DNA from 3 places in the Gemmobacter fulvus genome. Region 2 is predicted to be linked to each of the others. Evidence: riboswitches for the same ligand, from Rfam matches in the RefSeq annotation. Region 2 holds a riboswitch; each other region holds the start of a gene.
What was found. A riboswitch is a leader RNA that binds a small molecule or an ion and turns the genes downstream of it on or off. The one in region 2 is predicted to bind cobalamin.

Region 1: linked by a shared signal. The riboswitch ahead of nrdH (glutaredoxin-like protein NrdH) and the one ahead of KM031_RS22170 (CbtB domain-containing protein) in region 2 are both predicted to bind cobalamin.
Region 3: linked by a shared signal. The riboswitch ahead of KM031_RS19750 (aromatic ring-hydroxylating oxygenase subunit alpha) and the one ahead of KM031_RS22170 (CbtB domain-containing protein) in region 2 are both predicted to bind cobalamin.

What each region holds. Positions count from the first base shown of each region.
Region 1 is NZ_CP076361.1:1,951,174-1,955,898, forward strand. It holds gene nrdE (class 1b ribonucleoside-diphosphate reductase subunit alpha) at 1-1,631, opposite strand, end outside; gene nrdI (class Ib ribonucleoside-diphosphate reductase assembly flavoprotein NrdI) at 1,613-2,029, opposite strand; gene nrdH (glutaredoxin-like protein NrdH) at 2,045-2,266, opposite strand; cobalamin riboswitch at 2,375-2,571, opposite strand; gene metH (methionine synthase) at 2,622-4,725, opposite strand, start outside.
Region 2 is NZ_CP076366.1:85,697-90,421, forward strand. It holds gene KM031_RS22155 (heavy metal translocating P-type ATPase) at 1-801, shown strand, start outside; gene KM031_RS22160 (YqaA family protein) at 977-1,405, opposite strand; gene KM031_RS22165 (CbtA family protein) at 1,473-2,270, opposite strand; gene KM031_RS22170 (CbtB domain-containing protein) at 2,289-2,459, opposite strand; cobalamin riboswitch at 2,492-2,715, opposite strand; gene cueR (Cu(I)-responsive transcriptional regulator) at 2,728-3,216, opposite strand; gene KM031_RS22180 (heavy metal translocating P-type ATPase) at 3,229-4,725, opposite strand, start outside.
Region 3 is NZ_CP076363.1:270,640-275,364, forward strand. It holds gene KM031_RS19740 (CHASE2 domain-containing protein) at 1-128, shown strand, start outside; gene KM031_RS19745 (FAD-binding oxidoreductase) at 125-1,201, opposite strand; gene KM031_RS19750 (aromatic ring-hydroxylating oxygenase subunit alpha) at 1,206-2,444, opposite strand; cobalamin riboswitch at 2,561-2,752, opposite strand; gene KM031_RS19755 (hypothetical protein) at 2,845-3,321, opposite strand; gene KM031_RS19760 (UDP-2,3-diacylglucosamine diphosphatase) at 3,591-4,397, shown strand; gene KM031_RS19765 (ceramide glucosyltransferase) at 4,397-4,725, shown strand, end outside.

The DNA of each region.
Region 1 (4,725 bases), on a different replicon from region 2:
GTCGCCGGTTGCCAGTCGGCCTCGGTGTATTTGTCAAAGAACGCGCCTGACGCATAGGCCGAGTCTGCAAAGCCCCGGAAGCTTTGCCCGCGTTCGCGCGCAATCAGGTTCGAGGCGCGCAGGGCGTGAAACAGCACCGTGCAGAAATAGATATTGGTGAAGTCGATTCCTTCGGGGCTGCCATAGTGGATGCGTTCGCGCGCCAGATAGCCATGCAGGTTCATCTGGCCCAGACCGATGGCATGGCCTTCGTCATTGCCGCGCCGCACCGATGGCACCGAGGTGATGGCCGACATATCCGACACCGCCGTCAGCGCCCGGATCGCGGTTTCAACCGTGGCGCCGAAATCCGGCCCGTCCATGGTGGCGGCGATGTTCAGGCTGCCCAGATTGCAGGAAATATCGGTGCCCAGATGATCGTAAGACAGATCGTCCTGATAGGTGCTGGCCTCGTTCACCTGCAGAATTTCCGAACACAGGTTCGACATGCTGATCCGCCCGGCAATCGGGTTGGCGCGGTTCACCGTGTCTTCGAACACGATATAGGGGTAGCCGGATTCAAACTGGATTTCGGCCAGAATCTGAAAGAACTCGCGCGCCTTGATCTTGCGTTTCCTGATGCGCGGATTGTCCACCATCTCGCGGTATTTTTCGGTGACCGACAGTTCCGAAAAGGCGCAGCCATAGACGCGCTGCACATCATGCGGCGAAAACAGATACATATCCTCGTTCGCCTTGGCCAATTCAAAGGTGATGTCGGGGATCACCACGCCAAGGCTCAGCGTCTTGATGCGGATCTTTTCATCGGCATTTTCGCGTTTGGTATCCAGAAACTTCAGAATGTCCGGGTGATGCGCGTTCAGATAGACCGCGCCCGCCCCCTGCCGCGCGCCAAGCTGGTTGGCATAGGAAAAGCTGTCTTCCAGCAGCTTCATCACCGGGATCACACCCGAGGACTGGTTTTCGATCCCTTTGATCGGCGCGCCCGCCTCGCGCAGGTTGGTCAGCATCAGCGCCACGCCGCCGCCCCGCTTGGACAGTTGTAGGGCCGAATTGATGGACCGCCCGATGCTTTCCATATTGTCTTCGATGCGCAGCAGGAAACACGAGATCAACTCGCCCCGTTGGGCCTTTCCGGCATTCAGGAAGGTGGGCGTTGCCGGTTGAAAGCGGCCCGCGATCATTTCTTCCATGAAGCGCAGGGCCAGGCCCTCGTCCCCCTGCGCCAGCGTCAGCGCGACCATCACCACCCGATCCTCGAACCGCTCCAGATAGCGCTGCCCGTCGCGGGTCTTGAGCGTGTAGGACGTGTAGTATTTCAGCGCGCCCAGAAAGCTGGGAAAGCGGAACTTCCGTGCATAGGCCGCATCGAAGATCTGGCGCAGAAAGGCGGTGGAATAGGCCTCCAGCACCGGCGCTTCGTAATAACCTTCGCGCACGAGGTAGCCGAGCTTTTCGTCAAGGCTATGAAAAAAGACGGTATTCTGATTGACGTGTTGCAGGAAATACTGCCGGGCCGCCATCTTGTCGGCGTCAAACTGGATGCGGCCCTCCGCGTCATAAAGGTTCAGCGTGGCATTCAGGGCGTGATAATCCAGCGTCGCGGGCGGCATCATGGCACGGTCAAGCATTGGTCTCTCCAGAAATTGTGCAGGCCCGCGCGGATGTGGGCGATGTCGGTGTCGGTTCCGGCCAGTTCAAAACGATACAGGCAGGGCACCGCGCATTTCTGCGCGATGACAGTGGCGGCATGGGCGTAGAAGCGGCCGAAGTTGCGGTTGCCCGCGCCGATCACCCCGCGCAGCCCGCCGCACAGATCGGGATCGTTCAGAAAGCGGATCACCTGTCGGGGCACCGCCCCCCGGCCTGTGCCATCGGAATAGGTCGGGCAGATCAGCACATAGGGGGTCTGTGGCTGCGGCAGGGGGGCCGTCGCGTCGATGGGGATGCGCAGCGCGTCCAGCCCCAGCCGGGCGACCAGCCGCGCGGTATTGCCAGAGCCGGATGAAAAATAGACAAGCCGCGCCATGATCCGGCCCGCCGATCAGCAGAGGGCGTTGATCTTGTCGGGGCGGAAGCCCGCCCAATGATCGCCGCGCGCCTCGACCACCGGCACCTGCCGATAACCAAGCGCGGTGATCCGGGCCAGCGCCTCGGCGTCTTCGGAAAGGTCGATCACGGTGTAATCGACGCCCAGCTTGTCCAAGGCGCGATAGGTTGCCACGCATTGCACGCATGCCGGTTTGGAATAGACGGTGATGGTCATTGCCCTGTTCCTTTGCCTGTTTGCGAACGGCGGACAGGGGGCTGCAACGGGCCAAGCCACAGAGGATCTGTGCCGCACCCGTTCCACGCCACCGGGCCCACCGCCCGAGATCGTTTCTGCGTTCAGGCAGGTCTCCTGGCTTGCGGCGTAGGGCCTTGCCCCGCCTTCCCGATCCGCAGATCAGTGGCATATGGGGCAGGCACACCGCTTACAGTTGCGGGGGCAGCGCCGGACTATCACCGGCTTCCCTTTTCACCCCCTTGTCGCCATGGCGAGTCAGGGGCACCTGAACATCTGCATATAGCGGCTAAGGGGTGGATGGTGTCAATATATAGATAGTGTGCTTGGGCCGATTCTATTCGGCGGCGGCCAGAATGGGGCGGGGCACATAGTTCAGAATCGGCCCCAGCCAGCGTTCCACCACCTCGACCGGCATGTCTTTGCGGGCGGCGTAATCCAGCACCTGATCGAGTTCCACCTTGGCCACGCCAAAATAATAGGCCTCGGGATGGCCGATATAGAGGCCGGACACGGACGAGCCGGGCCACATCGCCATGCTTTCGGTCAGCCGCACGCCGGTTGCCGCCTCGGCATCCAGCAGGCGGAACAGCGTGGTCTTTTCGGTGTGATCCGGCTGGGCCGGATAGCCGGGGGCCGGGCGGATGCCACGATAGGGCTCGCCGATCAGGGCTTCCGGGGCAAAGCTCTCGTCGGGCGCATAGCCCCACAGCTCGCGCCGGACCATCTCGTGCATGCGTTCCGCAAAGGCCTCGGCGAAACGGTCGGCCAGCGCCTTGACGAGGATGGCGTTGAAATCGTCATTTGCCCGTTCGAACCGCTCTGCGATGGCAACTTCTTCGATGCCTGCCGTCACCACAAAGCCGCCGACGTAATCGGCGGTGCCGACCGGGGCCACGAAATCGGCCAGTGCCACATTGGGGCGATCATCGCGTTTGCTGACCTGTTGGCGCAGCGTGTGCAGGGTGGCCAGATCGGCGCTGCGGCTGTCATCGCGGAACAGCCGGATGTCATCCCCCACCGCATTGGCAGGCCAGAAGCCGACGACGGCGCGGGGGCGGAACCATTTCTCGGCGATGATCTGCGCCAGCATGGCCTGCGCATCGGCAAACAGCGCGCGGGCTGCTGCCCCCTGCTTTTCATCGTCCAGAATCCGCGGATAGACGCCTTTCAGCTCCCATGTCTGGAAGAACGGCGTCCAGTCGATATAGCGCGCCAGCTCGGCCAGATCCCAGTCCTCGAACACCTTGGTGCCCAGAAAGCCGGGCCGGGGCACCGCGTAGCCCTGCCAGTCGATCTTCAGCGCATTTGCCCGCGCATCGGCCAGCGGCAACCGCTTTTTGGCCAGTTCGGCGCGGGCGTGGTTTTCGGCCACCTTCTCGTATTCCGCGCGGGTGGTTTCCACGTATCCTGTCTTCTGATCGGGCGACAGCAGCGCCGACACAACCCCCACGGCACGGCTGGCATCGGTCACATAGACGGTCTGCCCCCGATCATATTTCGGGTGGATCTTCACCGCCGTATGGACGCGCGAGGTGGTGGCACCCCCGATCAGCAGCGGAATGTCAAAGCCTTCGCGCTCCATCTCGGCGGCGACATGCACCATTTCGTCCAGCGAGGGCGTGATAAGCCCCGACAGACCGATGATGTCCACCTGTTCACTGCGCGCCACCTCAAGGATCTTTGCCGCAGGCACCATCACGCCCAGATCAATGATCTCGTAATTGTTGCAGGCCAGAACGACCCCGACAATGTTCTTGCCGATGTCATGCACATCGCCCTTGACCGTGGCCATCAGAACCTTGCCCGCGCTTTCGCGGCCGGTGCCGCCGGACAGGCGCTTTTCCTCTTCCATATAGGGCAGCAGCAGGGCAACCGCCTGTTTCATCACGCGCGCGGATTTGACGACCTGCGGCAGGAACATCTTGCCCGCGCCGAACAGGTCGCCCACCACATTCATGCCCGCCATCAGCGGGCCTTCGATCACATGCAGCGGGCGTTCGGCCTGCTGGCGCGCCTCTTCGGTATCGGCGTCGATGAATTCGGTGATGCCATTGACCAGCGCATGTTCCAGCCGCTTTTCCACCGACCAGTCGCGCCAGGCCAGATCGCGTTCGCGCGCTTCGCGGGCACCGGTGCTTTTGAACCGCTCGGCAATCTCCAGCATGCGTTCGGTTGCTTCGGGCGTGCGGTTCTGCACCACATCCTCGCAGGCCTCGCGCAGATCGGGGTCGATACTGTCATAGACGGCAAGCTGCCCGGCATTGACGATGCCCATATCCATGCCCGCCTGAATGGCGTGATAGAGGAACACGGCGTGCATCGCCTCGCGCACGGGTTCATTGCCCCGGAAACTGAACGACAGGTTGGAAACCCCGCCCGAGACATGCACATGCGGCAAAGTCTCGATGATCCGCCGGGTGGCATTGATGAAATCGAGG
Region 2 (4,725 bases):
GTTGAGGGGGCTGACGCGCAGGGCGCGTCCCGGCAAGAGGCTACTGGATTCGAGGCGGTCACTGGCAAGGGTGTGCGTGGCAAGGTCAATGGTCGCGCGGTTGCGCTTGGCAACGCAGCCATGATGCAGGAAATGGGCTTGGACACTGCGCGCGCGGAGACGCAGGCGGACACTTTGCGCGCCGAAGGCAAGACCGCGATGTTCATTGCTGTCGACGGTGTGCTCGCAGGCATCGTCGCTGTCGCAGATCCGATCAAGGCGTCGACCGCACAGGCGATCAAGGAACTGCATGCCCAAGGGCTGCGCGTTATCATGGCGACCGGCGACAACGAACGCACCGCACAAGCTGTAGCGGGCAAGCTCGGCATAGATGAGGTGCGCGCGGGAGTGTTGCCCGAGGCCAAGAAAGATCTGATCGACCAGTTGCGCCGTGAAGGTCACAAGATCGCCATGGCCGGCGACGGCGTGAATGACGCGCCTGCGCTGGCGGCAGCGGATGTCGGCATCGCCATGGGTACCGGGGCTGACGTCGCGATGGAAAGCGCGGGCATCACGCTTTTGGGTGGCGACCTGATGGGCATTGTCCGAGCGCGCAAGTTGGCACGCGCAACCTTGCGCAATATTAAGCAGAACCTGTTCTTTGCCTTTGCCTACAACGCACTTGGCGTACCGATCGCAGCCGGGCTCCTTTATCCGATAACCGGCCTTCTTCTGTCGCCGATGATCGCGGCGGCGGCGATGAGCCTGTCCTCGGTCTCAGTCATCACCAACGCATTGCGTCTGCGCAGGGTTGATCTCTGAGGGGCAAGTCTTAGCTGGAAAACCGTACACTTGGGAAAGGTCTGCGAGACCGAGCGTCAAGCCGAGCCGGACAGGGTTTCGAAAAGAACCTGATGCCCGGAACCGCACTGACGGCCTTTGATTGCGCCAGTATCCCAGTTAAGAGAACCTGCCCTTTGGGAACTATCCGTGACGATCAGACGACCGAAAGCGTCACGAACGCAAGAGCAGCGTAGCGACTGAACTTCGCAAGTGTGACGATCAGTATAAACCGCCAGAGCGGTTCCCGCATCATGCCTGCGGCAAGCGTCAGAGGGTCACCGATGATCGGCAGCCACGACCCGAACAGGCTTACCCACCCCCAACGGCCATACCAGCCCTGGGCCTGAACAATTTGCCTTGCCGAAAACGGGAAACGTCGATGGTCGGAGAAGCGCATCAGAAACCGTCCGATGGTCCAGTTGACCGCCGCACCAAGGACGTTGCCCGCCGTTGCGACCAATAGAAGCAACCAAACGGGCTGTGTCCCGGCGAGAAGCAGTGCAACAAGCACGGCCTCGGACTGTGCCGGGATCAACGTGGCGGCGATAAACGCTGCGAAGAAAAGACCCGTCAGAGCAAGCATCAGTTCAGGTCGCCGTTGGCCGGCAGCGTTGCGGGCGGCCCGGCTGAGGACGTTGTTCGCACAAAGGTCACGTTCTTCCCGGGCGATCAAGGTCAGGTCTCGCTGTGTCGGCATGCCGACCGGGCAAATTCTTGCGAACCGCTGACAAACCAGACATCCGGGCCAAAGTCATGCCGAGCACGATCCAGCCAACAAGATTGGTACCGATTACGCGGGCGGAAAACAGCGCCGAAAGTTCTGGTGGCACGACTGCGGCAAGGTTCTCGTCAATAGTTGGTGCTCCTACGACATGAGGCAACAGTCCGATGACCAAAGCGGCAAGAAGCGCTGGCGGCTTGTGCCACAGAACGATCAAGCCCGCGCCTGCGCACGTGGCGATGGCAGTCGAAATCCACCAGACCTGACGTGCTTCAAGGTCAGCCGCCGGCATGCCGGGAAGTTCCGGAGGTAGGCCAAGTGCAGGTGCAAGGCAAAAGGCCGCAAACCCGATCAGCGCAATGCCAGGCCATGATACGTGCTGCGTCCGGCCGACGGCCGGGAGGGCTGCAACTGCGGCAGAGGCCAGAAGGCCAAAGCCGCCCCATGTGAGGACCAAGAACAGCATGGTCTGCAAATTGCGCGACACGTCTAGGCTATTGCCTGCAACCATGTCTGGATGCGCGTTGCCGACAGTAGCAGGTTCTTCAGCAGCGATAACTGTCGTTTTTGATGGTGCTGCGTCAGTCACCTGCAGAACAAGCTCACCAGTCTCGTATCGTTCGGCCTGACCGATCAGGGGCTGGATCAGCCAGAACTGCAACACGGCCGTCACGAGGCCCGCGACTGCACCAGCAATCAGCCCGCTTGAAAGCAGGGTCTTGGTCATCGTCAATCTCCTGTCAGATCAGTGGCAGGGAAAGCCGGTGGCGTGCCGGGTGTCATGCGTCGAGGCGTGCAGGGTATCCGGTGACGAGAACCCGGCGACAAACAACAAAAATGTCCCCAGAAAGGCCGTGGTCAGGATCGGGCGCAGCATGCCCGCAGTTTGCGTGATCGCTTGAGTGGTCGTGGTCATGGCTATCTCCGCCCGTCACACCCGACGGGATGTTGTTACAGTGGCGTCCGGCCGGTCTCCTGGCTCGCGGGGTCACACGTCCCTTCGCCTTCCCGGGCAATTTGGCCCAGTGGCATAATGAATGGACGCTACCGCATACAGTCGCGGGGGCGGCTGGGGCTTCGGGTGCCGCAATTGGGTCCACCCTTCCCCATTCCCGATTGAGTTCGGGGGTTCTACACCCCATGAACGCCGAGCCTGCAGACCGTCACGCTTCTGTGGTGCAATGTCAATCCACGGGTTGATGTTGGCGTGGGCGCGCATCGGCCAGTCTTCCAGAACGAGACAGACCAGTCTTCTTCTCTATTTCAGCCCTACTTGCGGGGCTGGGGCCATTCCCGAGGTCAGCCAGAATTGGACAATCTGGCCGATGATCCCCGCAGCATTCATCGGCGAGTTGCTGCAAGGTTTCCATCATGGCCTGCATCTCGCTGATTTTCCGCTCCAGCCCGGTTATCTGCTCCTGTGCCAGACGCTTCACGTCGCTACTCTGGCGGGATCGGTCTCGCCAGAGCGCCAGCAGTTCCTCGATTTTCTCTACCGGAAAGCCAAGGTCGCGAGAGCGCCGGATGAAGCGCAGCATTTGCACTTCGGTATCAGAATAGACGCGGTAGCCCGAACCGGTGCGCCCTGCCGCAGGGATTAGGCCTGTAGACTCGTAGTAGCGGATCATCTTGGCAGATACGCCCGAGGCTTTTGCGGCTTCACCAATGTTCATGATCTGGCTCCTTCAGGCTTGATTAGGGGCAAAGCGGCGCAGACGCAGCGCGTTGCCAAGAACGAAGACCGACGACAGCGCCATCGCGCCGGCGGCAAAGATCGGCGACAGAAGAATTCCGTAAACCGGCCAAAGCGCCCCGGCGGCGACCGGGATCAGGGCGGCATTGTAAGCAAAGGCCCAGAACAGATTCTGCCGGATGTTGCGCATCGTGGCCTTCGAGAGCGCAATGGCGTCGGGCACTGCGGTAAGACGCCCCGACATCAACACCACATCGGCAGCCTCGATGGCGATATCTGTGCCTGTGCCAACTGCAAGCCCCACGTCCGCCTCAGCCAGAGCCGGAGCATCGTTGATCCCGTCGCCGACATAGGCCAATGTGCCAAGGGCCTTCAGCCGCTTGACGGCGGCGACCTTTCCGTCGGGCAGGACCTCGGCCACGACCTCGTCGATGCCCAACTGCCGTGCGATGGCCTGCGCCGTGCGGGCATTGTCGCCCGTGATCATCGCAACCTTCAGGCCAAGCACATGCAGGGCCTTGATCGCCTGGGGTGTCGTTGCCTTGACCGGGTCGGCAACGGCAAGGATCGCCGCCAATTTGCCCTCTATCGCGGCATAGAGAGGCGACTTGCCCTCATCCGCTAGCCGGACCGCGATATCGGCAAAGACCGCCACATCCAGACCGAGCTTTGCCATGTAACGGTCGGCCCCGATGTCGACCTGCGAGTCGCCGGCGCGCGCCAGGACACCATAGCCCGTGACGGCGGCGAATCCGGTCACTTCGGGCAGGGTCAGGTTCTCCTCCTTTGCTGCTGCCACGATAGCGCGGGCAATCGGGTGTTCTGATTTACCCTCGACCGCCGCGACGGCGGCCAGCACCTGGTTACGGTCAAAGCCGGGGGCAAGGTGAAGATCCGTTAGGCTGGGTTTGCCCATCGTCAGCGTGCCGGTCTTGTCAAAGGCCACCACCTTGACGTCTTGCAAGGCCTGCAACGCTTCACCCTTGCGGAACAGGATGCCCAGTTCCGCGCCGCGCCCGGTTCCGACCATGATCGATGTCGGCGTGGCCAGCCCCATTGCACAGGGGCAGGCGATGATCAGTACTGCCACGGCGTTGACAAGGCCAAAGGTCAGGGCAGGCTCAGGGCCAAAAACCAGCCAGACGATAAAGGTCAGCGCGGCCAGTGCCATAACCGCGGGCACGAACCACATGGTCACGCGGTCCACCAACGCCTGGATCGGCAGCTTTCCCCCCTGGGCGGCCTCGACCATGCGGATGATCTGGGCCAGCATCGTCGCTTCGCCCACCGCCGTGGCGCGAAAGGTGAAGGCACCGGTCTGGTTGATCGTGCCACCGGTCACGGCGCTGCCAATCGTCTTTTCCACCGGCAACGGTTCGCCCGAGATCATGCTTTCGTCGATCCAACTGGCCCCTTCGGTCACTTCACCGTCGACCGGCACCCTTTCGCCGGGGCGCACCTCGACCAGATCGGACGGACGAACCTCGGC
Region 3 (4,725 bases), on a different replicon from region 2:
CGAACAAAAGCTTCGGCACCCAGATCTGCATCGGGCCGGGCACGGCGGCGCGTGTTGGCAATCTCCGCCCCTTGGGCGAGACGGAGATCCGGTCTTTCGGGCGGCTGGCGTTATTTACGCTGCCTTAAACCTCGACGGCGATCTGCCCCATCGGATGCGAACAGCAGGCGAGGATATAACCTTCGGCAATGTCATCATCCGAAATGCCGCCATTGTGCACCATATGCACCTCGCCTGCGGTTTTCTTCACCTTGCAGGTGCCGCACAGGCCAAAGGTGCAGCCCGAAGGAATGTTGAGGCCGGACCGTTTCGCCACCGCCAGCACGGTATCGGTTTCGCCGCAGGCCACAGTCAGCCCCGAGGCGCTGAAGGTGATCTCGGCCTTGGCACCTTCTTCGGGCGACACATCGTTGATCACCGGGGCCTCGGCCTCGGTCGACACCGGCGCGCCAAAGCTTTCCTGATGGTAATGCGCCATGTCGAAGCCGATGGAGGTCAGCATTTCGCGCACCCCCTGCATGAACGGCTCCGGCCCGCAGCAGAACACCTCGCGGTCCAGATAATCGGGGGCCATCAGCCCCAGCATGATCTGGCTCAGACGGCCCTTGTAGCCGGGCCAGGCGCGGAAGGCATCGGTCTCTTCCACGGTAAAGCGCAGCTGCAATCCGGGCACGCGGTTGGCAAACTGTTCCAGCCGTTCCCGAAAGATGATTTCCGACGGGCGTTTGGCGGCATGCACGAACACGATGTCGGGCATTTCGCCCGAATCCCAGGCCCAGGTCGTCATCGACATCATCGGCGTGATGCCCGATCCGGCCGAGATGAACAGGTATTTTTTCGCCGGGGCGCGGTGAAAGCTGAAAATCCCGGCAGGGCCAAAGGCCTTGATCTTCATGCCGGGTTTCAGGTTGTCCAGCATCCAGCGCGTGCCGATCGAAGTGACCTGCGCCTTGACGGTGATCGAGATCGACAGCGGGCGCGAGGGCGACGATGAGATCGTATAGGTGCGCTGCACATTGCCGCCGGGCACAGGAATGTCGAGCGTGATGAACTGCCCCGGCTGATAGTCGAACCACGCGCCCGAGGGCGCGCGGAAGGTGAAGGTGGCGGTATCATCGGTCTCCGGCACCACCATGGCACATTCCAGCAGCTCGCTGTCATTCCATGGCGCGGCAGACCAGTTCATGCGGTTCTTGCCCATGCGCTTACTCCGCCGCCAAGGCGGGCTTGGGGGCCAGCCGTTTGCTCATCACGTTGCAATACCAGTCGACGAACTGGATCACGCCCTCTTCCTGAATGGTGGAATAGGGGCCGGGCTCATAGGCGGGCGACAGGATGCCTTTCTGGTTTTCTTCCACCACCTGACGGTCCTCGTCATTGGTGTTCAGCCAGACGCGGGTCAGCGTTTCCAGATCATAATCCACGCCTTCCACCGCATCCTTGTGCACCAGCCATTTGGTGGTGACCTCGGTTTCGGTGGGCGAAATCGGCAGGATGCGGAACACGATGGCATGATCACCAAGGAAATGGTTCCAAGTGTTGGGATAATGGAAGAACAGCAGGCTGCCCGCATCATTGAATGGCATTGCACCCATGCGTTTGGCCACGGCGGCCTTGGTCGACATGGTATAGCTTTCGGCGTTGTTCAGCAGCGGGATCCGGGCCAGACGCCATTGCATGTCGGGGTGGTTCACAAAGCGCGACGGCAGACCGGCCGCTTCGCAGCGTTTCCAGTGATCCAGAATGTCGGGGCTGGCGGAATCCGGGCCTTCCATCGCCGTCATGCGCGGATTGTCGGAATAGGTGCGGCACAGCGAGGGGTGCGAACCGCCACAATGGTAGCATTCGCGGTTGTTCTCGATTACCAGCTTCCAGTTGCCGTTTTCCACGATGGTCGACGAAAACGCGACCTTGGCATCCTTCAGCCCCGAGGGGGCGAGATAGGACATCAGCTTGGGCGCCAGATCGCTGATCGGCGGCGGCACTTCGGCCAGACAAATGAACACCATGCCGCCCAGATCGACGCAATGCACCTTTTTCAGCCCATGCGCGGCGGGATCAAACCCTTCCTGCATGTCACGCGCATAAAGCAGCTTGCCGTCCAGATCATAGGTCCACTGGTGATAGGGGCAGACAAGCTTCGGCGTGGAGCCGGTTTCCTTGGCGCAGAGCCGCTGGCCGCGATGGCGGCACACGTTGTGAAAGGCGCGGATCATGCCATCATTGCCGCGCGTGATGACCAGCGGATAGGCCCCCACTTGCAGCGTGGCAAAGGCCCCCGCCTTGGGCAACTCGCACGAAGGCACGGCAAACAGCCATTCCCGATAGAACACATTCTCAAGGTCCAGGGCATAGACGCCCGGATCACAATAGAGGGCTTGCTCCAACGCATAGTCGGGGCGACGCGCAGCAAGGCGCGAGAGGGTCTCGGATTGGCTCAGCATTTGGCACCTCGCTAGGCCCTGCGCCTCCCCGCGCCGGACCGGATCATTCAGTTGCGAGGGGTTGGTGCGGTGCGTCCTGCCTCCTCGCAGGGCCAGCACAGCAAACCCGCCCCCGGCGGTTACGTTCCTGCAAGGCTGGTTTCCGGGCTGGGGGAGCGGGCTTTCCACCCACGCGCGACGCCTTCCCAAGGGACCCCTCAGTGGCTTTCGTCGCGCTCTCCCGTTACCGTTGCGGGGGCAGCGCCGGCTTTGCACCGGCTTCCCAATTCTCCGCTGTTTCCAGCGGCACCTTGCCAGCCAGAACTATCCTGAAAGCGACGGGCACCATGTGCGGATTGCGACATTGCGGCATCCAAAACCGGACAGCGATGCAGATGCCGGGGCGGCGGAATTTGCCGGGTCAGGCGCGGGCAGGCGGTGCGAGCCGTGCCAACTCTGCCGCAGCGTCAATCAGCGGCCCCACCGGGCGGGAATCACACAGCATCACCGCATGGGCGATGGCCTGTCCGGGCTGCGCGCGGCGGGTGTGATGCAGCACATGCAACAGCAGCTGTTCGGGCTTGGTCAGCACGGCGGCGCAGCCTGCGCAGAACGGGTTGGAATAGCGGAACCCGTCCGACCGCGAAATCGCCATGACATGCACCATCTGCACGACGGCGGCGCAGATCCTGTCGCCCTGGATCGGGCCGAACTGCACCCGCGCGGCATCTTGCGGCTCCATCACCAGGGGCGGCAGGTTCTGCGCCATCTGGGCGAAGACAAGCCGCATCACATCCAGGCATTGCCGTTCGAACAGATCAAAGACGGCATCGCTCAGCAGCGATTCGCTGGGGCCGGGTGTGCCGCAGCGGCGGGTCTGGCGGGTGGAATATGTCATGTCTGGCCTCGCGCAAAGGGCACCGCGCCGCAGCCGAGGGAGGGGGCGCGCGGTGCCGAGTGTATGAATCTGCCTCGGTCCTTCGGCTTCTGTGGCCGCCTGTCGACACTGGGTGATAATTTCTTACTAAAACAGTATGGAATGTCAAGTGCCGGAATACACGACCCGTTGCCGGGCGTCAGTTTCGCGGCATTGCAGCATCACAGTCACAAAACCGTGGCATGGCGATGCGACACAGGGTCGACCGCAGCCTTCTGTGAGCTTTGCCCATGCCCCGTCCCGCAGCCCCCCGGCATCACCGCAGCCTGTTTCTGTCTGACCTGCATCTGGGGGCGCTTGGCTGCCGCGCCGATCTGATCCGCGACTTTCTGGAAGCGAACAGTGCCGATACCATCTATCTGGTGGGCGACATCCTCGACATCTGGCATCCGCTGACGCTGACCTGGGGCCCGGCGCAGGACCGCATCATCGCCCTGTTGCGCCAGCGCGCGGCTGAAGGGGCGCGGCTGGTCTATCTGATCGGCAATCACGATGCGCCGCTGCGCGGGCCGCAGACGGCCCCGGCGGCGCAGGATCTGCCCGCCGAACTGGCCGAGGCGGTGACGCATCTTGCCGCCGATGGGCGACGTTATCTGGTGCTGCATGGCGATATCTGTGACGCGCGACTGTTGCGCTGGCACATCTGCACCCGTATCGGCAGCCGCATCGACGGGCTGCTGCGCGCGGCGGATCGCGGGCTGCGCCGGGTGCGGCGCAATCTGCGCCCCGAAGACCGCAGCCCGGTCGAATGGCTGCTGACCGCGCTGAATACGGTGCTCTATGCGGGCAAGGCGCATGAGCGGCGCTTGATCGCGCTGGCGCGGGGCAATGGCCATGATGGTGTCATCTGCGGCCATTTCCATGTGGCGGCGCTGCATGGCGACCATGGGCTGATCTATGCCAATTGCGGCGATTGGGTGGATAGTTTCACAGCGATTGCCGAAGACGCCGAAGGGCGCCTGTCGGTGCTGGGCGGGCGCGAAGCTCTGCGGCAGGCCGCAGCCCAGCCCGATCTTCTGGCCGAGGGGGCGGCATAATGCTGGCGCTGGTTCTTGGCGGCGTTGCGGTGCTGATGCTGCTGGCCCATCTGCTGACCGTCTGGCTGGCGTTGCCCCGGTCTGCGAAGCCATCGTCGCATACACCATTGACCCCGATCCTGCTGCTGCGCCCGGTGTGCGGGCTGGACCGTTTCGATCCCGAAACGCTGGCCTCGACGTTCCGGCAGGATCACCCCGACCATGAGGTGATCTTCTGTGCGGCGCGGGCGGATGATCCTGCGGTGCCGGTGGTGCGCGGCCTGATCGCGGCGCATCCGCAGGTGCGCGCCTGTCTGATGATCGGAGAAACGCGGATCAGCGGCAACCC